DNA from 4 places in the Blautia sp. SF-50 genome. Region 2 is predicted to be linked to each of the others. Evidence: riboswitches for the same ligand, from Rfam matches in the RefSeq annotation. Region 2 holds a riboswitch; each other region holds the start of a gene.
What was found. Region 2 has a riboswitch for cobalamin ahead of BLP57_RS06260 (sirohydrochlorin cobaltochelatase). Riboswitches for the same ligand answer to the same signal wherever they lie in the genome.
Positions count from the first base shown of each region.

Region 1 (2,206 bases), on a different contig from region 2:
CCTTCAGTGACAGATCCGCATTTCCAAAAGTGATGGCTGCAAGTATGGAAAAAATAAGGAATCCTGCAAGTCCGATGAGAACTGCCACATACATGGATGTTCTGAGCACCTTATCTTTTTTTCTCTGTGAAGTTGTTTCTTTCACTGCATTTTCTCCGATCAGTCAAGATTTACGTCCGGATATAATCCCTTTGCAAAAGTTTCGATTCCGTCCTGGGTACGTGTTGCACTTGCATACATCTCACTGAGCATGATCGGGTAAACACGTCCGTTCTTTACTGCGTCAAGGCTCTTCAGGGACTCATCATCCTGGATCACTGCAAGCTGGCTGTTCTTAACAGTTTCCGGATCATCTCCTGCATATGGCATGTAAACCACAAAGATCACGTCAGGGTTGGCTGCGATGATATCCTCTTTTCCAACGGTGGAAGCATCCGGGTTTGCAAGAGTTGCGCCTAACTGTGTTACCATATCTCCGCCAAGGCTCTTTACGCCATAGTTTGTGATGTCATCTCCAAGAGGCTCCAATACCATTACGCTTGGTTTGTCTTTTACATCTGCAGTTGCAGTAAGAGTTTTGTCGATCACTGCTTTTGCATCATCAACGATAGCCTGTGCTTTGTCCTGTACATCGAAGATCTTTCCGATATTTAAGATATCTGTGAATTCATTTTCCAGTGTTCTGTCGCCGTCCGGACGAGTATTGGTGTTGTAGTAGGTGTTGCAGCCTTTGTCGATCCAGTCTGTTACATTTCCCAGATTCTTATCAGAGAAAAGAGAGCTCCAGGATAAGATCATGTCCGGCTCCAGCATTGTTACAGTTTCAAGGGATGGGGTAAATTCGTCAAGATAATTTGTTTTTGAGAATGCTTCTTTGAGATCTTCCGGAACTTCATTATCAAGACCTGCGGTAGCTACCAGGTGGTCTTCCAGACCAAGTGCGAGCATAGTCTCAATGCTTCCCTGATATACAGCAAGGACTTTTTCCGGTGCTTTTTCATAAGTGGTTTCGATTTCGTTTCCATCGTAATCATAGGTTGTGATGGTCAGAGGATATTCTGTCTTGGTTGCCTCTGCGGAAGAATCTTCGGTGTCTGCAGACTCTGTACTGTCTTCTGCTGCCGGCTGGTTGTCTTCCTTGATGGTCTCGGAGTCTGCTCTCTCTGCGGCATAAACAGCCGGAGCTGCTGATACGGTCATTGCCGCTGCCATTACCATTGCCATGATTCTTGTGGATACATACTTGTTTTTCATTTCATTTCCTCTCTTTTCGCCTGTTTTATCTCCTGTTTCCTATGGGTAATCGAAAAGATGGGACTTCATAAAATCTGCACGGAACACTTTGTACGGAAGCTCCCACTTACATACTGTCAAGCAGGTTTCCTGACTTACAGACTCAGAAAAAACTCCGCAAAATAAAAACTGATACACCATTCATCTTTTAGCCGATCATGAATGATGTATCAGAATTTTCTCCAGAATCTCTCTGACATCGGGATTTCGCCTTCTCACATGAGTTTCTGCAATGGCATGTGAAATCCCTTCTTCTGTATACAGTGGCCGCAACCGCTCAGGCTTTTTACCCGATTCCCTCTCACAGTATCCGGCAGCATATGTGCCGGTGATACTGTTCACTTCACAGCAATTCAATTACGCTGATACTGATTCTAACATACTGATTTTCCAATTACAACCTTGAGGCCGGATTTTTACAGTTTTTTGCAGAAATAGTCTGCCCGGAGAAATCCCTCTCAGATCTTTTTCAGCTTGGCAAAACCGGCGAACATTTTTTTCACGCCGACTTTGTCAAAGTCTACCGTCACTTCGTAGTCTCTGCCGCCGTCTGCGATATTTTTTACGATACCGACTCCGAATTTCACATGACGGACCGTGTCTCCCTCACCATAGTCCAGGCTGTCCGCCTTCTTCACTGTGAAATCTTTTTTCTGCAGGGTGCTCTTTGCCTGGAAATTCATTTTCATCTGGGCATAGGCGTTTTTCGGAGATACGATATCATCTACTCTGGGCTTTTTCTCCTGAATGGTATGTCCAAGATCTACCAGCTCCCGTGGAACCTCCCTTACAAAACGTGACACACGGTTATACTGAGTCTCCCCACGGATCATCCGCTGTTTTGCACAGGTTAAAGTCAGTTCCTTCATGGCACGGGTGATCCCCACATAACAGAGCCTTCGCTCCTCCTCGA
Region 1 covers NZ_FMUW01000012.1:64,227-66,432, reverse strand. Annotated here, with positions in the region: gene BLP57_RS09365 (FecCD family ABC transporter permease) at 1-145, opposite strand, end outside; gene BLP57_RS09360 (ABC transporter substrate-binding protein) at 160-1,254, opposite strand; cobalamin riboswitch at 1,361-1,650, opposite strand; gene pcrA (DNA helicase PcrA) at 1,752-2,206, opposite strand, start outside.
Region 1: linked by a shared signal. The riboswitch ahead of BLP57_RS09360 (ABC transporter substrate-binding protein) and the one ahead of BLP57_RS06260 (sirohydrochlorin cobaltochelatase) in region 2 are both predicted to bind cobalamin.

Region 2 (2,206 bases):
TTATCGAAGTTTCCGGATGCTACAAACTGGCTCTTCCAGGAATCCTCCTCATCACCGGCCATATCGTTATTTGCATGGTCTCCGGCAACAACCATCAGCGGACGAAGAACAACGTTCTTGTATCCTGCTTCTTTTACCTTCTCGATAACCTTGTCGCAGGCTGTATCTTCCGGCTTACCCTCTACAGTACCGATGAATGCGTTCTTCAATCCAAGGTTTTCCATCTGTGTCTGCATCTGATCGTATGTAACGTTAGCTGTATGAGATGTTCCATGTCCCATGAATACGAATGCTGTGCCAGCCTCAGCTGCTGCATCCATGCTGTCAAATCCGGCCTCTTTGCAAGCCGTATCTGTGATTGCCTGAGCAACGGCTTTCTTGTCATCATTGATCACAGTTGCATCGTCTCCAACCTCACCGAGCATTGGCTCTGCGATAGCTACAGACTCGAATTTATCTTTATAGCCATTGATCGCTTCTGTCATCTCATCGTACTCAGCACCATGCATCAGATGGGTAGGCTGTACAACCAGATTCTTAACACCATTCTCTACTGCACGGTCAAGAGCCTGCTGCATGTTATCGATCACTTCATCATCTCTTGCCTCTACATGGTTGATGATGATCTGTGCTGTAAATGCTCTTCTTACAGACCAGTCCGGATAAGCTTCTGCAAGAGCATCCTCGATTCCCTTGACATCCTCTGCACGGCTGTCATTGAAGGAAGTACCAAAGCTTACAACAAGAAGTTCATTCTCACCGATCTCATCCTGGTTACGCGGATCGTCCTTGGAAGCATCTCCTGTGTCACGTCCGAAATAATCCGGATCTGCATTCTCACCCTCTACCAGTTCTTTCTGAGCATCTGTCAGAGCATCCCATGCTTCTTTGGCTGCCTTGCAGTCCTCATCTGTTGTGTCGTTTCTTTCCTGTACATAGATCTTGTCGATCAGAGCTGCTACATTATCTGCTGCTTCCTGATCTGCATCAGAAGCCTCTGTGGTATCAGCTGCCTCAGCGTTCTCTTCTGTAGCAGAATCCTCTGCTGCCATTGCTGTTGTAGCCGCACCCATAGAGCATGTCATGGAAACTGCGAGCATCAGAGCTAACATTGTTTTTCTTTTCATTTCTCATTGTCCTCTTTTCATGTATTTCCAGAATACTGATATGTACAAAAAAGCAGCAGCTCTCTGCGGCCGCCTGCTCACACATGATTCTCTGCGCAATACAAATACATAAAAAGAAGTTCTGTATTGTTATGGAGAATACCGATTCGTAAACCGCGAATCCCTGAATCTCACAATAAGGCAGTTCTCCTGACTTGGTTCCACGCTGCTTTCCCTTCCCGGTCTCCCAGTGGTTATAAAAGCAGCTCCCCTTTCACAGTGACGGTATCGTTCCGGATTCTCACCGGATTCTCTTTTGCACATCCGACTGGATGCAACCTTATCATTATAACATTTGCACATATTTTCTTTTACCTGGTTATCTAACTTTTACCACAAACTCATAAATTTGTCAAGATTGATGTCAGACGATTCACGATTTTCTGTGATCTTCACTCACAAAAAATACCTCGCGAATTATTACCAGTGAACAGTAACCGGTTTTCTCCCTGTATCTGTCAGTTATTATCAGAATACTTTCTCCAATATTCATGCATATCCTGCATAAAAAACAGCCCCTTTCTGTCATCACCCTGATATCAGAAATGGACTGTCTTACACTGGATATTCGCAATCCGCTTTGCTACTTGCTCATAACAGATAAACTGCTCTGCAGTTTATCTGTTAAAATACTCCTGCTCCAGGTATCTGGCTACGTAGACTCCGCTGGCAGATGCATGGGACAGAGAATGGGTCACGCCGCTACAGTCTCCGATAACAAAGAGACCCTTGTGGCAGGTTTCCAGATTTTCGTCGATCTCGACCTCCATGTTGTAGAATTTAACCTCAACGCCATAAAGCAAAGTATCATCATCTGCGGTTCCCGGTGCGATCTTATCCAGAGCATAGATCATCTCGATGATGCCATCTAGGATACGTTTCGGCATAACAAGGCTTAAATCTCCCGGTGTCGCAGAAAGTGTAGGTGTTACGAAACTTTCCTCAATACGGGCTTTTGTGCTTCGTCTTCCGCGGATCAGATCTCCAAACCGCTGTACCATAACACCACCGCCAAGCATATTGGAAAGTCTTGCAATGCT
Region 2 covers NZ_FMUW01000007.1:69,297-71,502, forward strand. Annotated here, with positions in the region: gene BLP57_RS06260 (sirohydrochlorin cobaltochelatase) at 1-1,127, opposite strand, end outside; cobalamin riboswitch at 1,290-1,464, opposite strand; gene BLP57_RS06265 (NAD(P)/FAD-dependent oxidoreductase) at 1,784-2,206, opposite strand, start outside.

Region 3 (2,206 bases), on a different contig from region 2:
AGATCACTGCAACCAGACATAAGGTCATGATCAGAGAGGTTCTTGTTCCGAAGATAACACGGGAAAGAAGATCTCGTCCAAGCTTATCCGTTCCGAACGGATGAGCGGAGCTTGGCTCCTGCAGTGATTCGGTCATAACTGCATTCAGTGGATCATATGGTGAGAGCTGCGGCGCAAAGATCGCAATTCCGATCACCACGAGACCCAGAATGAAGAAAAGAGTGAACTGTTTATTTTCTTTGAATGTTCGTAATACCTTTTTCAATTATCTATCCTCCTTAAGTCTTGGATCGAGATAAGTATAGGACAGATCCACAAGCAGGTTGATGCACATGTACAGGATCGCGATCCAAAGTACATAGCCCTGTACAAGAGGATAGTCACGACAGGAAATCGCCTTTACTGCCATATTTCCCATTCCAGGCCAGTTGTAAATGATCTCTACAACTGCAGTACCTCCCAAAAGACTTCCAAGGGAAAGTCCCAGCAGCGTTACCAGCGGAAGCATAACATTAGGAAGGACGTGTTTCCAGAGAATGACGCTTTCCTTGATTCCACGCATTCTTGCACCTGTGACATAATCCTGATGAAGTTCCTCCAGCACTGCACTTCTTACCTGTCTGGTATATTTTGCAGACATGGCAAGTGCAAGAGTCAGCGCCGGGAGGATCATGGATTTAAAATCCGTACTGCCCCCGGCAACATTGATCCAGCGAAGCTGAACACCAAAGATGCTGAGAAGGATCAGGCCCAGCCAGAAGCTTGGAACAGATACTCCCACAAAGGTAATTCCTCTCACAAAATAATCCGGGAATTTGTTCTGATATACAGCGGCCAGGATTCCAAGCGGTATGGAAATAATGACCATCATCAGAAGTGCCAGCAACGACATCCTCAGCGTCGGCCAGAAACAGGATACCAGTTTATCTGTTACCGGCATTTTGAAAGAATAGGACTGTCCCATATCTCCTGTAACAACACCCTTCAGCCAGGAACCATACTGCACGAGAAAGGGCTGATCAAGGCCAAGCTCATGTCTTGTCTGTTCCAGAAGCTCTGGTGTAGGAAGATTACCACACTCTGTCAGCATGATCTCCGCAGGATCACCAGGTGACAGGTAGGTCAGTCCAAATGTGAAAAAGCTGATTCCAAATAATACAATGATGATCTGGAGAAATCTTTTTCCTACTTGTTTCTTTGTCACGTTTTACTCCTTTCCTCATTTGATGCGATTTTAACATTGCCGTTTTAATTTAGTTAGATAAAAGAAACTATTGGATTCTTAATATGCAGAATATGCATGGAATTTTAGAAAATTTGCACGAAAAAAGCCCGTGACGAAATACGGGCACACAAAATAAATATGCTTCCTATCTTCCGTAAGAATCATTTTAAAACAATTGCAAGCAGGTCTCCTGACTTAGGATCCTTACCCTCAGGCACCTTCCCGGTCTATTTCTCACGTACTCGACCAGTGGTACTTTGTCTGAGGATTCCCCCTTACAGTGACGGGATCGTACCGGATTTACACCGGTTTCCCTATTAATCCTCTCAGAACTTACAACGGCTGATGTGAAAATCAGCAAATGCTGTCAAATTACTGAAACATTATATGATAAAACTATAGTTTATGTCTATGGAAAAATGTTATATTTTTAGAAAACTCATAAATTTTGCTAAAGATGCTTGAATTGTATATATCCCCCATGGGGGATTTGACAATTGGATTTATCTGATCTGCTAAAAAAACACGGAGTTTACCTCGCTATTTTTATAAATAGAATAGCAAATGGTAAAACCCGGTTTTCTTACTGTTTCAATATGATTTCAGACAGAAGCGTTCTGAAAAGGTGGTTTACTATCAGGTCAGAGTCTCCGTGATCGCTGCATATGCGATCATTGGTCCGTCTTCAATAATGTTCAGACTGGCTGTTTGATAAAGTACGACTCCGTTTTCAGTTGCAATAGATGTGTAAAGTAAATTCCCATAGTAATCTCTCAGTTCACCCAGTTCTTCCCCCTTAAAAAAGTATTCTCCAGGCTTCTTGGAAGGATACCAGCATCCGGTATACGGCGCATATTCATAGACTACATTTTCCAGAAGCATCTGACGGTAATGCTTCAGGCCATGACATTTCTTTCCCTGGAGATGAAAAACAAGGTGACGGACGTCTCTTTTATCCTGTTCTACTTCTTCCCAGGTCCA
Region 3 covers NZ_FMUW01000009.1:48,659-50,864, forward strand. Annotated here, with positions in the region: gene nikC (nickel transporter permease) at 1-265, opposite strand, end outside; gene nikB (nickel ABC transporter permease) at 266-1,204, opposite strand; cobalamin riboswitch at 1,389-1,577, opposite strand; gene BLP57_RS07605 (M14 family metallopeptidase) at 1,862-2,206, opposite strand, start outside.
Region 3: linked by a shared signal. The riboswitch ahead of nikB (nickel ABC transporter permease) and the one ahead of BLP57_RS06260 (sirohydrochlorin cobaltochelatase) in region 2 are both predicted to bind cobalamin.

Region 4 (2,206 bases), on a different contig from region 2:
GATATGCTATTACAACCTATGTGGGCCAGAATCTTGGTGCAAAAAAATACCAGAGGATTCGAAAAGGCGTGCGCAGCGGCACTTATATGGCAGTGCTCACTTCGGCTTTCATTTCCGGCATGATGGTACTGTTTGGACGTAATGTACTGTCCCTGTTTGTATCCGGTGAACCGGATCAGACCCGACAGGTATTGGATATAGCATATAAGTATTTGTTTATTATGGCTGTCTTTTTGTGGGTGCTGTATCTGCTGTATGTGTATCGTTCCGCTATCCAGGGCCTGGGTAATACTTTGATTCCGCTTGCCAGCGGCATTGCAGAATTTATAATGCGTGTCAGTGTTGCGCTGCTGCTGCCAAAACTGATCGGTGAAGATGGAATATACTATGCAGAGATCTGTGCATGGAGCAGCGCAGCTGTTTTATTATTCGTAAGTTATATGATCATTATACGGAAATATAAAGAAGTCACCGTTCATACATAATGTTATTTACTTAAGAGATTTATAATAATACAGGCAGAAAATATCCGGGTTTCACTATGAAATGTTCAGATATTTTATATTTGACAAAAAACTATTTATATAAAAAGAAAAGTATGATATTATAATATTTATTCATTGCAACTATGAAAATTGAATAGTCAGAAGGGTGTACAAAGTACTTAATAAGGAATCTGGTGAAATGCCAGAACAGCCACCGCTACTGTGACAGGGACGAAAACCAAAATATCACTGGAGAGATCCGGGAAGATGGTAAGTAGGAAGAACTGGAGTCAGGAGACTTGCCTTTTTGACAGAAGAATTCTGATTCGGATGGGATACAGAAGGAATAAGCTCTGCCTGAGGTAGAGGTTTGTTTTTTGTGCTGATATGATGCTGGATCATATCAGCTTTTTTTATTTTAACCGAATAAACAGATGAAAAATGAGGAGAGATGAAGATGGGAAAAGTAATTGCAAAGCGTTTTATATTTATGATTCCGGTAGTGCTGGCGGTTACATTTATTATTTTTATGCTGAGTTTTATATCGGCAGGTGATGCTGCCAGAGTGCTGGCGGAGAAAAAATATGAGCATCCGTCACCGGAGCAGGTAGAAGAAGTACGGCATGAGGAAGGACTGGATCAGCCGGTGCTGGTACAATACGGGAAATGGCTGGATCAGGCACTTCATGGCGATTTTGGAAAATCATATTCTACCAGAAAACCGGCTTTTGAGGAATTAAAAAGATATTTTCCACAGACATTTAAACTGGCAGTTACTTCGTTTTTATTGTTGATGATCGTATCAGTCCCTCTTGGAATTTTGTCGGCAATTTATGAAAACAGAGTTCTGGATAAAGTCATTCGCATTTTGTCGTCCCTCAGTGTATCTATGCCGTCTTTCTGGATCGGTCTGATGCTGCTCTATATATTTGGAGTAAAGCTAAAAGTGATTTCCGTGATCGGAGGAGATGCCGGAGGCATCCCGATTCTTGCGGCATTTGCCATGGATATCAGTTTCTTTGGAATTATGACGAGATTGATCCGTACCAATATGATACAGGTGCTGAAGCAGGATTACATACGTGCCAGCAGAGCTAAGGGATTGTCATCTGTAAATGTAATTTTGCGTCATGGTCTGAAAAATATCCTGATTCCTGTGCTGACACGTCTGGTATCAATTGTGATCGGTTTTTTCTGTGGCTCAGCTGTGATAGAAAGTATTTTTTCAATTCAGGGAATCGGAAATCTGGCATTGAAATCCGTGATCTCAAAAGACACTCCGGTGCTGCAATGTTTTATCTTTATTCTGGCTGTTGGCATTGTAGTATTAAATTTTCTTGTGGATATCGCCTATTCTGCGATTGACCGGCGAATCCAGTTAAAGTAAAGGAGAGATCATAGAATGGGAAGCAGAAGAAAGCAGAAAACAGAAAAAAGCATGATCCAGAATCTGTACTGGAAACAGGTATTCCGGTCACCGAAAACAAAAATAGGATTGATGGTGGTCATAATTTTTGCATTGGCAGCTATTTTTGCACCTGTACTGGCGCCGCATGATCCGCTGCTTGTGGATGTTTCGATAAAATTAAAGAATCCGTCGGCGGCATATCCTTTAGGTACTGATCAGCTGGGACGATGTATTTTATCAAGACTTCTCTGGGGCAGCCGATATTCACTGAGCTACAGCTTTACGGTGCTTCTGATCACCGTATGTGTCGGGG
Region 4 covers NZ_FMUW01000015.1:42,798-45,003, forward strand. Annotated here, with positions in the region: gene BLP57_RS10625 (MATE family efflux transporter) at 1-485, shown strand, start outside; cobalamin riboswitch at 633-806, shown strand; gene BLP57_RS10630 (ABC transporter permease) at 943-1,872, shown strand; gene nikC (nickel transporter permease) at 1,888-2,206, shown strand, end outside.
Region 4: linked by a shared signal. The riboswitch ahead of BLP57_RS10630 (ABC transporter permease) and the one ahead of BLP57_RS06260 (sirohydrochlorin cobaltochelatase) in region 2 are both predicted to bind cobalamin.